One region of the Lactivibrio alcoholicus genome, then DNA from elsewhere that is predicted to be linked to it. Evidence: riboswitches for the same ligand, from Rfam matches in the RefSeq annotation. Region 1 holds a riboswitch; each other region holds the start of a gene.
The links. A riboswitch is a leader RNA that binds a small molecule or an ion and turns the genes downstream of it on or off. The one in region 1 is predicted to bind cobalamin.

Region 1 (3,959 bases):
CTCGCGACGTGCGGCGTCGTCGCCGGCGACACGGAAATGTCGGAACGGATCTCCCGGCACAGAGCCAGGCGCCCAGCTTCGTGGACGACCGTCGAGGAACCGATGGACCTCACTCCCCGGGCATTCGCCCTCGCGCGCGGGGAGACGCTCCTCGTGGACTGCCTGAGCCTCTGGGTGAGCAACATGCTCTGCGGCGCGGACGAAAGCGTGGATTCGGGCGACGGGATTCTCGCCCGCGTCCGCACCTTTCTCTCCGCCGCGGCGGCTTCCGCTGGGGACGTCATTCTCGTATCCAACGAGACCGGGTGCGGCGTCGTCCCCGTCTCCGGACTGGGGAGACGCTACCGCGACATCCTCGGATGGGCGAATCAGGCAGCCGCGGACGCCGCGGACGAAGTCTGGTTTCTCGTCGCGGGGCTGCCGCAGCGACTGAAAGGTTCCAGTCACAAAATTCCCGACCCGTCGCACGCGGTCGGAACAGAACCGGAGGCATCGATGGACGCGTTGCGCGACACCATAGCGAAGATCAGGCCCCTGTGCGGGGCGTCAATGGAAGCGGCCCGCCGCAGACAGGACATTCTGACGAAACCCAGGGGAAGCCTCGGACGCCTCGAGGAACTGTCCGTGCGTCTCGCGGGAATCAGGCGGACCTCGAGCCCCTGCGTCAGGGAGAAGGTCATCCTCACGATGGCGGGGGACCACGGCGTGGTCGCCGAAGGCGTCACGCTCTACCCCAGCGAAGTCACCGTCCAGCAGATCCGCAATTTCCTGCGCGGCGGGGGGGGGGTGAACGTTCTCGCGCGACACGTCGGCGCCCGGGTCGTTCTCGTCGATATGGGCGTGAACCACGACTTCGCGCCGGACGAGGGGATCCGGATCCGGAAGGTCGCGAAGGGGACGGCGAATATCCTCCACGGTCCCGCGATGACGCCGGAAGAGGCTCTCCGGGCCGTCGAGGAAGGCATCGCCGCCGCCGGAGAAGAGGCCGCGAGGGGGATGGACATCCTCGGAACCGGGGAAATGGGCATCGGAAACAGCACTCCCTCCGCGGCGATCGTCTGCGCCGTGACCGGAGAATCCGTCGAGGCGGTGACCGGAAGGGGAGCCGGCCTCTCCGACGACGGACTGCGCCGCAAGATCGCGGTCATCGGGGAAGCCCTGCGCCTGAATCGTCCGGATCCGACGGACGGCCTCGACGTTCTGGCGAAGGTCGGAGGGTTCGAAATCGGCGGCATCGCCGGGGCGATCCTCGGGGCGGCGGCTCTCGGCATTCCGGTCGTCGTCGACGGTTTCATCTCGACGGCGGGCGCCATGATCGCCGCGCTGCTCTGCCCGCTCTCGAAGGACTACATGTTTTTCTCCCACCGGTCGGAAGAGGTCGGACACGAATACATGCTCCGGTTTTTCGGGGCGCGGCCGCTTCTCGACCTCGGGCTCCGTCTCGGAGAAGGAACCGGCGCCGCGCTCGCGATCTCGCTCGTCGAAGCGTCGGCCAGGATTCTCTCCGAGATGTCGACGTTCGAGAGCGCAGGGGTTTCGGGACCGCTCGAAACAGGCGGCGGAGTCTAGGTCGTGGATCTTCTCAGGGCGCTCGCCTTTCTCACGATCCTGCCTGTCCCTCAGTCCGGGGGCTCTCCCGACGATATCGGACGGGCGACCGCGTGGTTCCCGATCGCCGGGGCGGTGATCGGCGCGCTTCTGGCGGGGGCGGACGCCGCGCTGCGCGTCGTCCTGCCGCCGGTGCCGTCGAGTGCGCTCGTGGTCGTCCTTTGGGCGTTCCTGACGCGCGGATTCCACCTCGACGGACTCGCGGACACGTTCGACGGCATCGGCGGCGGCTTCGACCGGACATCTCGTCTTGCGATCATGAAAGACAGCCGCCTCGGGACGTTCGGCGGAATCGCCGCGGCGTCGGCGCTTCTGCTCAAGACCGCCGCGCTCGCGCCGCTGACCGCGCATTCCGGAGGCATGCGGGCGACGGCGATCTTCCTCGCGCCGATTCTCGGGAGATTGGCGATTCTCTTCGCGATGGCGCTGTTTCCCTCCGCGCGTCCGGGAGGTCTCGGCGATATGTGCCGGAGACGGTGCACGCCGGGACGGCTTCTGGCCGGAGGCGCGACGGCGATCGTCGTCGCGATCGCCGTCGCCGGCCGGAACGGAATCGCCCCGCTCGTCCTCGTTGCGCTCGGAGCGATCCTCGTTTCGAAATGGATCGCCCGCCTCCTCGGCGGCCTGACGGGAGACTCCTACGGCGCCGTCTGCGAGATCGGGGAGATCCTGTCGCTGCTCTCCTTCGCCGCGATGGGGGGCTCTTGACGTTTCGAGTTGACGCTTTTCTCCGGCGAGCTTAGGATTGGAGTGTTTCGACTACAGATCACGGATACCGTTTTTTCGGGGGAAGGCCGGTGTGAATCCGGCGCGGTCCCGCCACCGTGTACCCGACGAATTCGCCGTACCACCGGAAGCCTTCCGGGAAGGGGCGAACGAGGATGAGGGAAGCCGGGAGACCCCGAAACCGACGGAATGCTGCGGCGCCCGCGAGGGTTCGGGCCGGCGTCGGGTTTGTGTGCCCGATGAGCGGACCTCTGTCGCAGGGGTCCGCATTGTTTTTTTGGGAGGATGCGATGGACGAACGGGTATCGTGTTCCGACCGGTTTCTCACGCCGGAGGAGATCGAACGGAAGAGTTTTCGGATTCTCGAGGAGCTTCTCGGCGATTTCGCGGCCCCCCCGAATGAACGGGAGGTCGTGAAACGGATTGCGCACGCGACGACGGATGTCGAATGGGCGAAGACCTTTTTCTTCTCGGAAGGAGCCGTCGATGCCGGAGTGGCCGGAATCCGCCGGGGAGTCTCCGTCGTCACTGATGTCGAGATGGTCCGGACGGGCATCAGGACTCCATCCTCGGGCGGAAGCCGCGTCTTCTGCTTTCTGAACGATCCCGACGTCGTCGAACGGGCGCGCGGGGAAAAGACGACCAGGGCGCGCGTAGCCATCCGGAAGGCGCTCTCGCTCTTCGGAGACGCGATCGTCGCGATCGGCAACGCGCCGACGGCGCTTTTCGAGGTCTGCGATCTGGTTCGTTCGCGCGCGTGTCGTCCCACGCTCGTCGTCGGCGTTCCGATCGGTTTCGTCGGCGCGGCGGAATCCCACAGGGAACTTCTCTCGCTCGACTGCCCCAGAATCACGCACGAAGGGCCGAAAGGCGGCAGCCCCGCGGCGGCGGCCATCGTCAACGCGATCGTCCGCATTGCCGAACGGGCAGGGTAGAGGAGGCGCGGATGTTCGACGCGCTCGGATACACGGGAGGGCTCCGGAGGGGGTATACGACCGGGAGCTGCGCGGCAGCCGCGGCCAGGGGGGCGATCGGGATGCTGCTTTTCGGGACGGCGTCCGAATACGCCGAGATCGTGCTTCCGGGCGGAGAGAAACTTCGGCTGCGGCTCGAGAGCTGCAGCGCCGGGGACGGCGCCGCGAGATGCGCCGTCCGCAAGGAGTCGGGCGACGACCCGGACAGCACCGACGGGATCCTGATTTTCGCCGAAGTTCGTCTGACCGACCGCGAGGGGATCGGGATATCCGGAGGAGAGGGCATCGGACGCGTGACGCGGAAAGGGCTTCCGGTCCGGCCGGGCGAGTGGGCGATCAACCCGGTTCCGCGGAAGATGATCCGGGAGGCGATCCTCTCCGTTTTGCCCGAAGGGCGGGGCGCGTCCGTCGTGATCTCGGCTCCCGAGGGAACCGCGCTGGCGGCGAAGACGTGGAATCCCCGGCTCGGCGTCGAAGGGGGGATTTCCATTCTGGGGACGACCGGCATCGTGGAGCCGAAATCAACGGCCGCCTACCTGGCGTCGATCGACATCGCGATTTCCGCGGCGCTCGCATTCGACTCCTCCTGCCCCGGGACGGTGTTCCTCGTTCCGGGGTACGTCGGTGAAAAACCACTCGTCGAAGTCTTCG
Region 2 (3,959 bases), 1.6 Mb from region 1:
CGCGCCGAGAATCCAGAGGGCGACTCCGAGGCTCGCGCCCGAAGTGACCCCGAGGACATCCGGTCCAGCAAGCGGATTCCGGAAGAGTGTCTGCATCAGGATGCCGCTTACCGAAAGCGCCGCGCCGCAGAGTAACGCGGACACCGCGCGGGGCAGGCGCACGTCGAGAACGATCCGGGCCGTCCCGGACTCTGACGGGATGCCCCCCGTCAGGGCGGCGACGACATCCCCGAACGGAATGACCGACGTTCCCCAAGCGAGTTCGAGAATGAACAGACCGACCGCCGCAACGAGGAAGAAGAACGAGGGATTGCTCCTTGCGCGCATCACCGCGCTCCTGACTTCCATTCGAGCTTCCTGTAGTAATACAGGCGGTGAGCGGGGAGAAGGTTCGGGTGGAGGATCGCGATCAGGTCCGCGAGAATCAGATCCGGGCGGAGCGCCCCGCTCTCGTGGAAATCCGATCCTCCCGCCGGAGTCGTCCGCGCGTTGTTGTTGTAGACGTTTCCTTCCCGAAATGGACGAAACGAGCGATACCTCGGATCCTGAAGGACTCCGTCATCGAGGGTTTTCCACACGCCGGGATTCAGCCAGAAATCCGCCTTCGCTGCGATCGCGGCGATCGTTTCGAAGTCGACCGGAGCGCTCCAGGTCCGGTCGGTCGTATCGAGAAGATAATCGCCGCCCGCATCCCGGATCAGAATGGCGGGCCAGCTCATCCCCCCCGGGACGTACCAGACACCGTTGAAGGAATCGTTCACGAGGACGCCCGGTCTCGCGGACAGCGCGGCCGCGCGGGAGGCAAGCGACTCGTACGAGGTTCTGATACTCCGGTAGAGTTCTTCGGCCTCCCCGGTCCTGCCGAACAGGAGGCCGAAGACGCGGATCCATTCGGCGCGCCCAAGCGGATGTTCCTCCGCAAATTCCGTAACCGACATGACCGAGAGGCCCAACGACTCGAGCCTGCGTATTGTTTCGAGTTCGTCGGGAGTGCTCGCGTACGCGAATACGATTTCCGGGGCCAGGGATAGGATCCGTTCCGGGTCGGGCGCGTTTCCGGGGCCGAGATCCGCGACGACTGCCGCGTCGAGGGCTTTCGTGAAAACGTACGCGCGTCCCCCCTGCCCGCGAAGTCCGCGAAGGCCGTCCATCGCCTCGAGGAACGGAATGAGTGTCGTGGACATGTTGCAGTACGTTCTCACGGGAACGCGAATCACGCGCCCGGACGGGATATCGGGAGGAAGCGGAACATCCCGCGAAACGAGGATATAGACGTTCTCCTCGGAAGCGCCAGGAATCGGATTGCGGACCCGAAGCCGCGTCCACGAGCCGCCCTTTTCGATCCCGACGTTCCGGGCTTTCGCAAGCGGTACGGCACGACATTCTGTACGTGCCGCCTCCGGAAGACAGACAGTGAGAGAGAATACACACGCCAGCAAGAAGATGATCCTTTTCCGGTTCATGCGGTCTCCTTCGGTATGCATCCGTCGGATTGACGGGGCGTCGGTAAAACGGATAGAATACGAAAAGAATATCATACGCGTGTCCGGTGCTCGGGAATCCAGTGAAACGCTGGAGCGGCCCCGCCACTGTATCCGGGACGAATCCGCATAACGTCACCGACTTCGGTCGGGAAGGCGCGGAGGAGGCGGAACGGAAGCCAGGAGACCGGCCGGACATGGGAGTCTGTACTGCGCGCGAGGGCGCGACGGCAGCGTGGAACCCGTTGTATATGGGATGTCCATATAGAGGGGGGGAGCCTGTTGCATGCAGGCTTCCCCCCTGTCATTTTCCAGGGAGGGAGTTTCATATGAACCAGCGTCTGTCTTTTTTCACGTTCGCGGCGTTCCTGTCCGTATTCGCCGCATGTCCCGCACTTTCTGCGGCCCCGGGCGTCGTGTCGCTCCCCGAAGTCGTCGTCACGGGAAGCAGGATCGCGGGGTCGATCGACGAGATCGCGAGTCCGGTCTACGTCATCACGAGCGCCGATATCGCGGCTACGGGCGCGCGAACTGTCGCCGACATCCTCGTCTCGCGGGTTCCGGGAATCAACCAGTCGAACCGGATGGGGTGGGCGCAGGACGCAGAGGTGACGGTGCGGGGGCTCACGACCCAGATGCTCGTTCTCGTCGACGGTATTCCCTTCTACCGCTCTTCGCACATCGCGGGTGGAGCGGCGATCGACCTCCACTCAATATCCGCCGAAAGCGTCGAACGCATCGAAGTCGTCAAGGGGGCCTCCTCCGCGATGTACGGTTCCCTCGCGGCCGCAGGGGTCATCAACGTCATCACGCAAAAGGGAGACTCGCGCGGCGGCCGCGTCACCATCGAGGCGGGGCCCGACGGTCTCAGACGGTACGCGGCGACCGCCGCCGCATCGAACGACCTGTTCCGCCTCAACGCCTACGCGGAAAGGACCGAGGAGGGACGCCGCCGGATCTACAGGACAACCGACGAGGGCGGCAAACTCTACTATTCGGACAGTTACGAGGGCGACGCCGGCGGCATCACGATTTCGCGAGGAGCGTGGTCCTTCAGGGCCGAGGCCGGAAGCTACACGAACATCTTCGAGGACGCGTCTTCGCCGACCTACACCCCTCCCTACACCGCAGTCGTCAACAAAGAGGAAAAGACGTACTCGCGCTATGCCCTCTCCTACTCGGGCGAACGCATTCACGCGCTGCTCGGGTACGATACCCAGAAACGGGAATACCCTCATATCGCCGGATGCTCGTATGACGACCGGAGCCTGACGACCGACATCTACGCTCCGTTCATGATAGGCCGGGCCCGTGCCGTCGGAGGTCTTTTCTACAGAAAGGAGTGGACGACCTTCCGCGAAGAGCTCGCCGAGAACGAAAAGGACCATTCGCGCAGCAACGTCGCTCCCTACCTCGAGGTGTCGCTTCCCGCGGGGGACATCCTCGTCAACGCGGGAGTGCGATACGAATACTGGGACCAGGAGGATGCGGAAAACCACAGAGAGCTGATGCCGAAGCTCAGTGTCGAGTACCAGACACCTGGCGGACAGACGTGGTACCTGTCCGCGGGACGCTTCTTCGCGATGCCGAGCTTCTACGAGCTCTACACGACGAACACGATGTGGCTCGTGAAGGGCAACCCCAATCTGAAACCCGAAAAGGGCTGGAGTTACGACGCCGGCGTCCGGGGCAAGGACGGGCTCGGAAGCTGGCAGATCGGAGTCTTCGCGATGTTCATGGACGACAAGATCGTTTTCGTGTCGGACCCAGTGACATACGAAGGTACGTACGCCAACATCGCGGAATTCCGGTCCTTCGGAATCGAGACGGAACGTTCATGGACACTCGACGGCCCATTTTCGGCGCGCCTTTCCGGAACGTGGATGCGCGCCGAGGAACGGAGCAGTTCCGGCGCGGAGTGGCGTCGTTCGCTGCGTACGCCGGAGTGGACGATGCAGGGATCGCTGCGGTACGACCGGAATCCCTGGTCCGCGGAACTCGCCGTGCGCTACATCGACGACCGCCCGTACAGCACGACCGGCGACGACGGTTCATCCTTCCTCACCGATCTGTATGTCGAATGGACATCGCCGCGGAACAAAGCCGGAAACAACTACAGGGTCAGACTGTCATGTCTCAATCTTTTCGACGAACCGTACGAGTTCACTTCCCTCAACCGGGTCTATCTCTCCCCGGAGAGAAGCTTCGTCCTGTCGGTATCGATGGCGTTCTGAGGATCTCTAGAGGAGATTTTGAATCGTAAGGAGAGCGCGGAACTCCGGCGGAAAGGTCTTCTGAAGCAGCGCCTCCCAGTTCGAGACAACATGAAGCGGCGGAAGACTCCCGCCGCTTTCCCTTCTGATTGTATCCAGAAAGGCGCAGGGGGTCTTGTCGCGCAGGAGTTTTTCCATCCGCCCCCTGAGATTCGCGATCGACGTCACGCCGAAACAGATGACCTCCGGGGACTTCCTGAGATCG
Region 3 (3,959 bases), 1.2 Mb from region 1:
ATTCCTGCATACCGCCGGCCTGCTCGATCTTCTGGAACTGCGCCCACGCAAGTTCCGCAACGCTTTCGGTCAGCGACTCGATATACCAGGACCCTCCGGCCGGGTCGACCGGCTGCAGCAGTTCGAACTCGTTGCGAAGCAGAATCTGGATGTTGCGCGAAATCCGCCGCGACTGTTCGTCGCCGGAACGCACCGCGTCGTCGAAGCCCCGGACATTCATGCCGCCGACGCCGCCGACCACGCCGGAAAAGGCCTCCGTCGCATTCCGCAGGATATTGACGTAGGGGTCGTACACGGTTTTCGTGAAAGCGGACGTCGTCGCGAAAATGTCGATCTTTCGGGCGCCCTCTCCGCAGCCGAACGCCTCCGCGATTTGCGACCACACCATCCGGACGGCCCGGAGCTTTGCGATTTCCATGAAGAAGTTCGCGCCGAGCGAAAAAGAAAACCGCATCTGCGAGGCGACCGAATCGGCGTCGATTCCGCGAAGACGCATAGCGTCGAGATACGAAACGGCGGTCGCCATCGCACAGGCGATTTCCTGCGCGGCGTTCGCCCCGCCGTCGTGATACACGTCTCCCCGGACGAAAATCGTCCGCATCCGGGGCATGTTCGTCCGCGTCCACTGGATCGTCAGCGCCATCTCGTCGTAGAGCTGGCCGAGCGGACAGTCGAGCATTCCTTCGCGCGCGAGAACGCCGAGCGGATCGGCCCCGACGCATCCGCCGAACTCCGCGACAGACCGGAGGGCGCCCTGCGCCCGGGTCCGTGCGACGAGGAGAGCGAGCAGCGGCGCGGCCGACGCTCCCGCGAAGATATGGAGCGGCGTGCTCGCGAGGTCGATGTCCCGGAACGTCTCGTCGATATCCCGAAGCGTCGCGAGCGACAACCCCCGGGACGATTCCGCGCCCGGTTCCGCCTCGTCCCTGCACCGGAGCGTCGCGCCGTCGAGCGCGACATGGATCGCGTCGCTTCCCCTCGCGAGTTCCTGCCGGAGCTGCTCGTTCGCCTGCCAGGGCAGAGCGGCGTCGCACGCCTGCGCGACGGCCCACGGAGCCGCCAAGTATCCGGCGGGCTCCGTCCCCCGGAGGAAATCGGGAGAACCGGGATGCGTCCGCGGGTGCGTCAGATCCTTCGTATGTTCCGCCGTGTACAGCGGTTCGAGCGTGATTCCTTCGTATGTCTTCGTCAGCAGCCGTTTTTCGAACGGCGCCCCCTTGAGCGCGTCCTCCGCCTCCCGTCGCCACTCGACGTACGACGTCGGTGCGAATTCCGCGAATGAAACGGAGTCGTATTCTCGCGCCGGTGTTTCCATCCCTGTCTCCATGCGATATTTCCCCTCCCTCGTCGAATTCCTCCCCGTGCGGGGACAAAAAAAACCGCCGCGGGTCGCGCGGCGGCACACACACCGAAATCCACAAATGGGGAGACATACTTCCACACCATCCGGGGACAGCGTCCGCCCGCGCAGACCTGACCTGAACACCGTCCGCGGACCGGTCTCCTGACTTCCGTTCATCCTACTTCCGCGTCTTCCCGACATCTTCCTCGGTGACCCTGCGGTTTCGTCCCGGTTACAGTGGCGGGGCCGTTCCGGATTCACACCGGATTCCCGAACATCTGCGGACTGCTGTTTCTCGTGTCCGTATCCTACCCTTCCGGTTCGGGAAACGTCAAGCGCGGGAAACGGGACGCATACCCTGGTTCAGGACAGCTGCAGATACGCCGTAATGCGATAAAAAAACCGCCGCCAGGGCGAAATTCACTCGCACCGGGCGGCGGTGACAGTGTCCGACTCAGTCGCTTGGGGGGCAGACGCGAATCGTCACTGCAAGCTTGGCGCACAATCGCGCCGTCATCGCGATTTTTCGAGTTCTTCGAGCGTCCTGAAGAGCGCATCCTTGAAGCATTCGCTCAATGTCGGGTGCGGATGCACCGTGTAGGCCACATCCCGGACCGACATTCCGTATCGTACCGCCAGAGCCGCTTCCGAAATCATCGAAGCCGCCTCGGGCCCCATCATGTGGACGCCGAGCAGCTTTCCGTCGCGAGCGGCGACGACCTTCACGAACCCGTCCGTCTTGCCCATGGCGAGAGCCATTCCGTTCCCGAGGAAGTACGATCGGGCGGAGACAAACTGGAGATTCTGCGACGCGGCCTGTTCCTCCGAAAGGCCGACGGCCGCGATTTCCGGATCCGAGAAGACGCACCACGGAACCGAGTCGGGTGGGATCGAAACGCTGCGTCCCTGCATCGCCTCCACTGCCGCAAGCGCGTGATACTCCGCGAGATGAGCGAGCATCATGCCTCCGGTCACGTCCCCGATCGCCCAGACGCCTTCGATGTTCGTCCGCATGGATGCGTCCACGGCGATGCCCTTTCGCGGGTCGAACCGGACCCCGGTGTTTTCGAGTCCGTAGCCGTCGAGAATCGGGACCATGCTCGACGCGAGAATGACGCGGTCGCAGACCGCTTCTTCGCGGCCGTTCTTCGTCGAGCCCGAGATCCGCAGCAACGGCCCTTCCGCCGTGATCGTCTCCGGGTGGAAGAAGTCGACCATCCGGATCTTGCGTTTTTTGAACCCCTGAACGAGCTTTTTCTTGATATCGCCGTCCGCCCGTCGCAGGACCTCGTCGGAGTGCTTGAAGATCGTGACGTCTTTGCCGAGAGCCTTGAGCATCGCCGCGAGTTCCACCGCAATGACGCCCGCACCGACGACGCCCACCGACGAAACGGTCTCGTGATCCGGCGACTTCCAGAGATCCGGGCAGGCGACGGCCCGGTCGCCCGTGATGACGCCCGGGAGGTCGGCGCCGTCGAAATCCATGGGCATCGAACGCGAGCCCGTGGCGATGATCAGGTTTTTTCCGCTGAGCGCAACGGGATCTCCGGCGCCGCGGACCTCGACGCTCTTGACGTCTCCCGCGCAGGTGATGGTCCCCGTTCCCCGTACGACATCCACACCCGTCATGCGCATGAGCGTCACGATGCCCTCCCGGAGCTTGGAGACGACCGTTTCCTTGTCCTCCCAGAGCGACGCAGAGGAGCCGTGTCCGCCGACGAGCCGGGCGTAGTACGCCTTGGTCGGGATACACCCGCGGTTGAGGCACATTCCACCGAGTGCGTCCTTCTCGACCAGGGCGACCTTCATCCCGGCCTTTGCCGCGAGCTCCGCCGCCCTGTACCCTCCCGGCCCGCCACCGAGTATGATGACGTCGTACACGCGCCTCACGCGCCCTTCATCCAGCGAAGCACGGGCTTTCGGGCGGCCGCCGTCTCGTCGAGGCGGGAAACGATCGTCGTGTGCGGCGCGTTTTTGACTTTTTCCGGATCGGTTTCCGCGTCGTGTGCGATCGCGACCATCGCGTCCGCGAATTCGTCGAGCGTCTCCTTCCCCTCCGTTTCCGTCGGTTCGATCATGATGGCCTCTTCGACGAGATGCGGGAAGTAGATCGTTGCAGGATGGAATCCATAGTCCATGAGGGCCTTCGCCATGTCGAGCGTGGACACGCCGTTCGCGTCGTGCTGCTTCTTGCCCGAAAGGACGAATTCGTGTTTGCACGTGCGGTCGAACCGGAGAAGGTATTCCGATTTGAGCCGATGCATCAGGTAATTCGCGTTGAGGACGGCGTTTTCGGATACGTCCCGGAGTCCGGCCGCGCCCATCGTCCGGATATAGGCGTATGCCCGGACGAGGACGCCGAAGTTTCCGTAGAACGAACGCACCTTTCCGATGGTGTGCGGCCGGTCGAAATCGAACGCGTACGCGTCTCCCCTCTTCGCGATGACCGGGACGGGGAGGAAGGGGACGAGTTTCTCGCAGACGCCGACGGGACCCGCGCCCGGGCCGCCGCCGCCGTGCGGCGTGCTGAACGATTTGTGGAGGTTCAGGTGGATGACGTCGAATCCCATGTCCCCGGGACGAACCTGCCCCAGAATGGCGTTGAAGTTCGCTCCGT

Region 2: another riboswitch for cobalamin. It lies ahead of ACZ5IU_RS12565 (TonB-dependent receptor plug domain-containing protein); the one in region 1 lies ahead of ACZ5IU_RS05605 (precorrin-8X methylmutase).
Region 3: another riboswitch for cobalamin. It lies ahead of ACZ5IU_RS10920 (methylmalonyl-CoA mutase family protein); the one in region 1 lies ahead of ACZ5IU_RS05605 (precorrin-8X methylmutase).

The regions. Positions count from the first base shown of each region.
Region 1 is NZ_AP042471.1:1,177,495-1,181,453, reverse strand. Features, by position in the region: gene cobT (nicotinate-nucleotide--dimethylbenzimidazole phosphoribosyltransferase) at 1-1,569, shown strand, start outside; gene cobS (adenosylcobinamide-GDP ribazoletransferase) at 1,573-2,316, shown strand; cobalamin riboswitch at 2,348-2,528, shown strand; gene ACZ5IU_RS05605 (precorrin-8X methylmutase) at 2,625-3,269, shown strand; gene cbiD (cobalt-precorrin-5B (C(1))-methyltransferase CbiD) at 3,281-3,959, shown strand, end outside.
Region 2 is NZ_AP042471.1:2,751,987-2,755,945, reverse strand. Features, by position in the region: gene ACZ5IU_RS12575 (FecCD family ABC transporter permease) at 1-348, opposite strand, end outside; gene ACZ5IU_RS12570 (ABC transporter substrate-binding protein) at 327-1,463, opposite strand; cobalamin riboswitch at 1,531-1,691, shown strand; gene ACZ5IU_RS12565 (TonB-dependent receptor plug domain-containing protein) at 1,811-3,715, shown strand; gene ACZ5IU_RS12560 (HD-GYP domain-containing protein) at 3,722-3,959, opposite strand, start outside.
Region 3 is NZ_AP042471.1:2,374,374-2,378,332, reverse strand. Features, by position in the region: gene ACZ5IU_RS10920 (methylmalonyl-CoA mutase family protein) at 1-1,327, opposite strand, end outside; cobalamin riboswitch at 1,478-1,639, opposite strand; gene ACZ5IU_RS10915 (dihydrolipoyl dehydrogenase family protein) at 1,856-3,232, opposite strand; gene gcvPB (aminomethyl-transferring glycine dehydrogenase subunit GcvPB) at 3,229-3,959, opposite strand, start outside.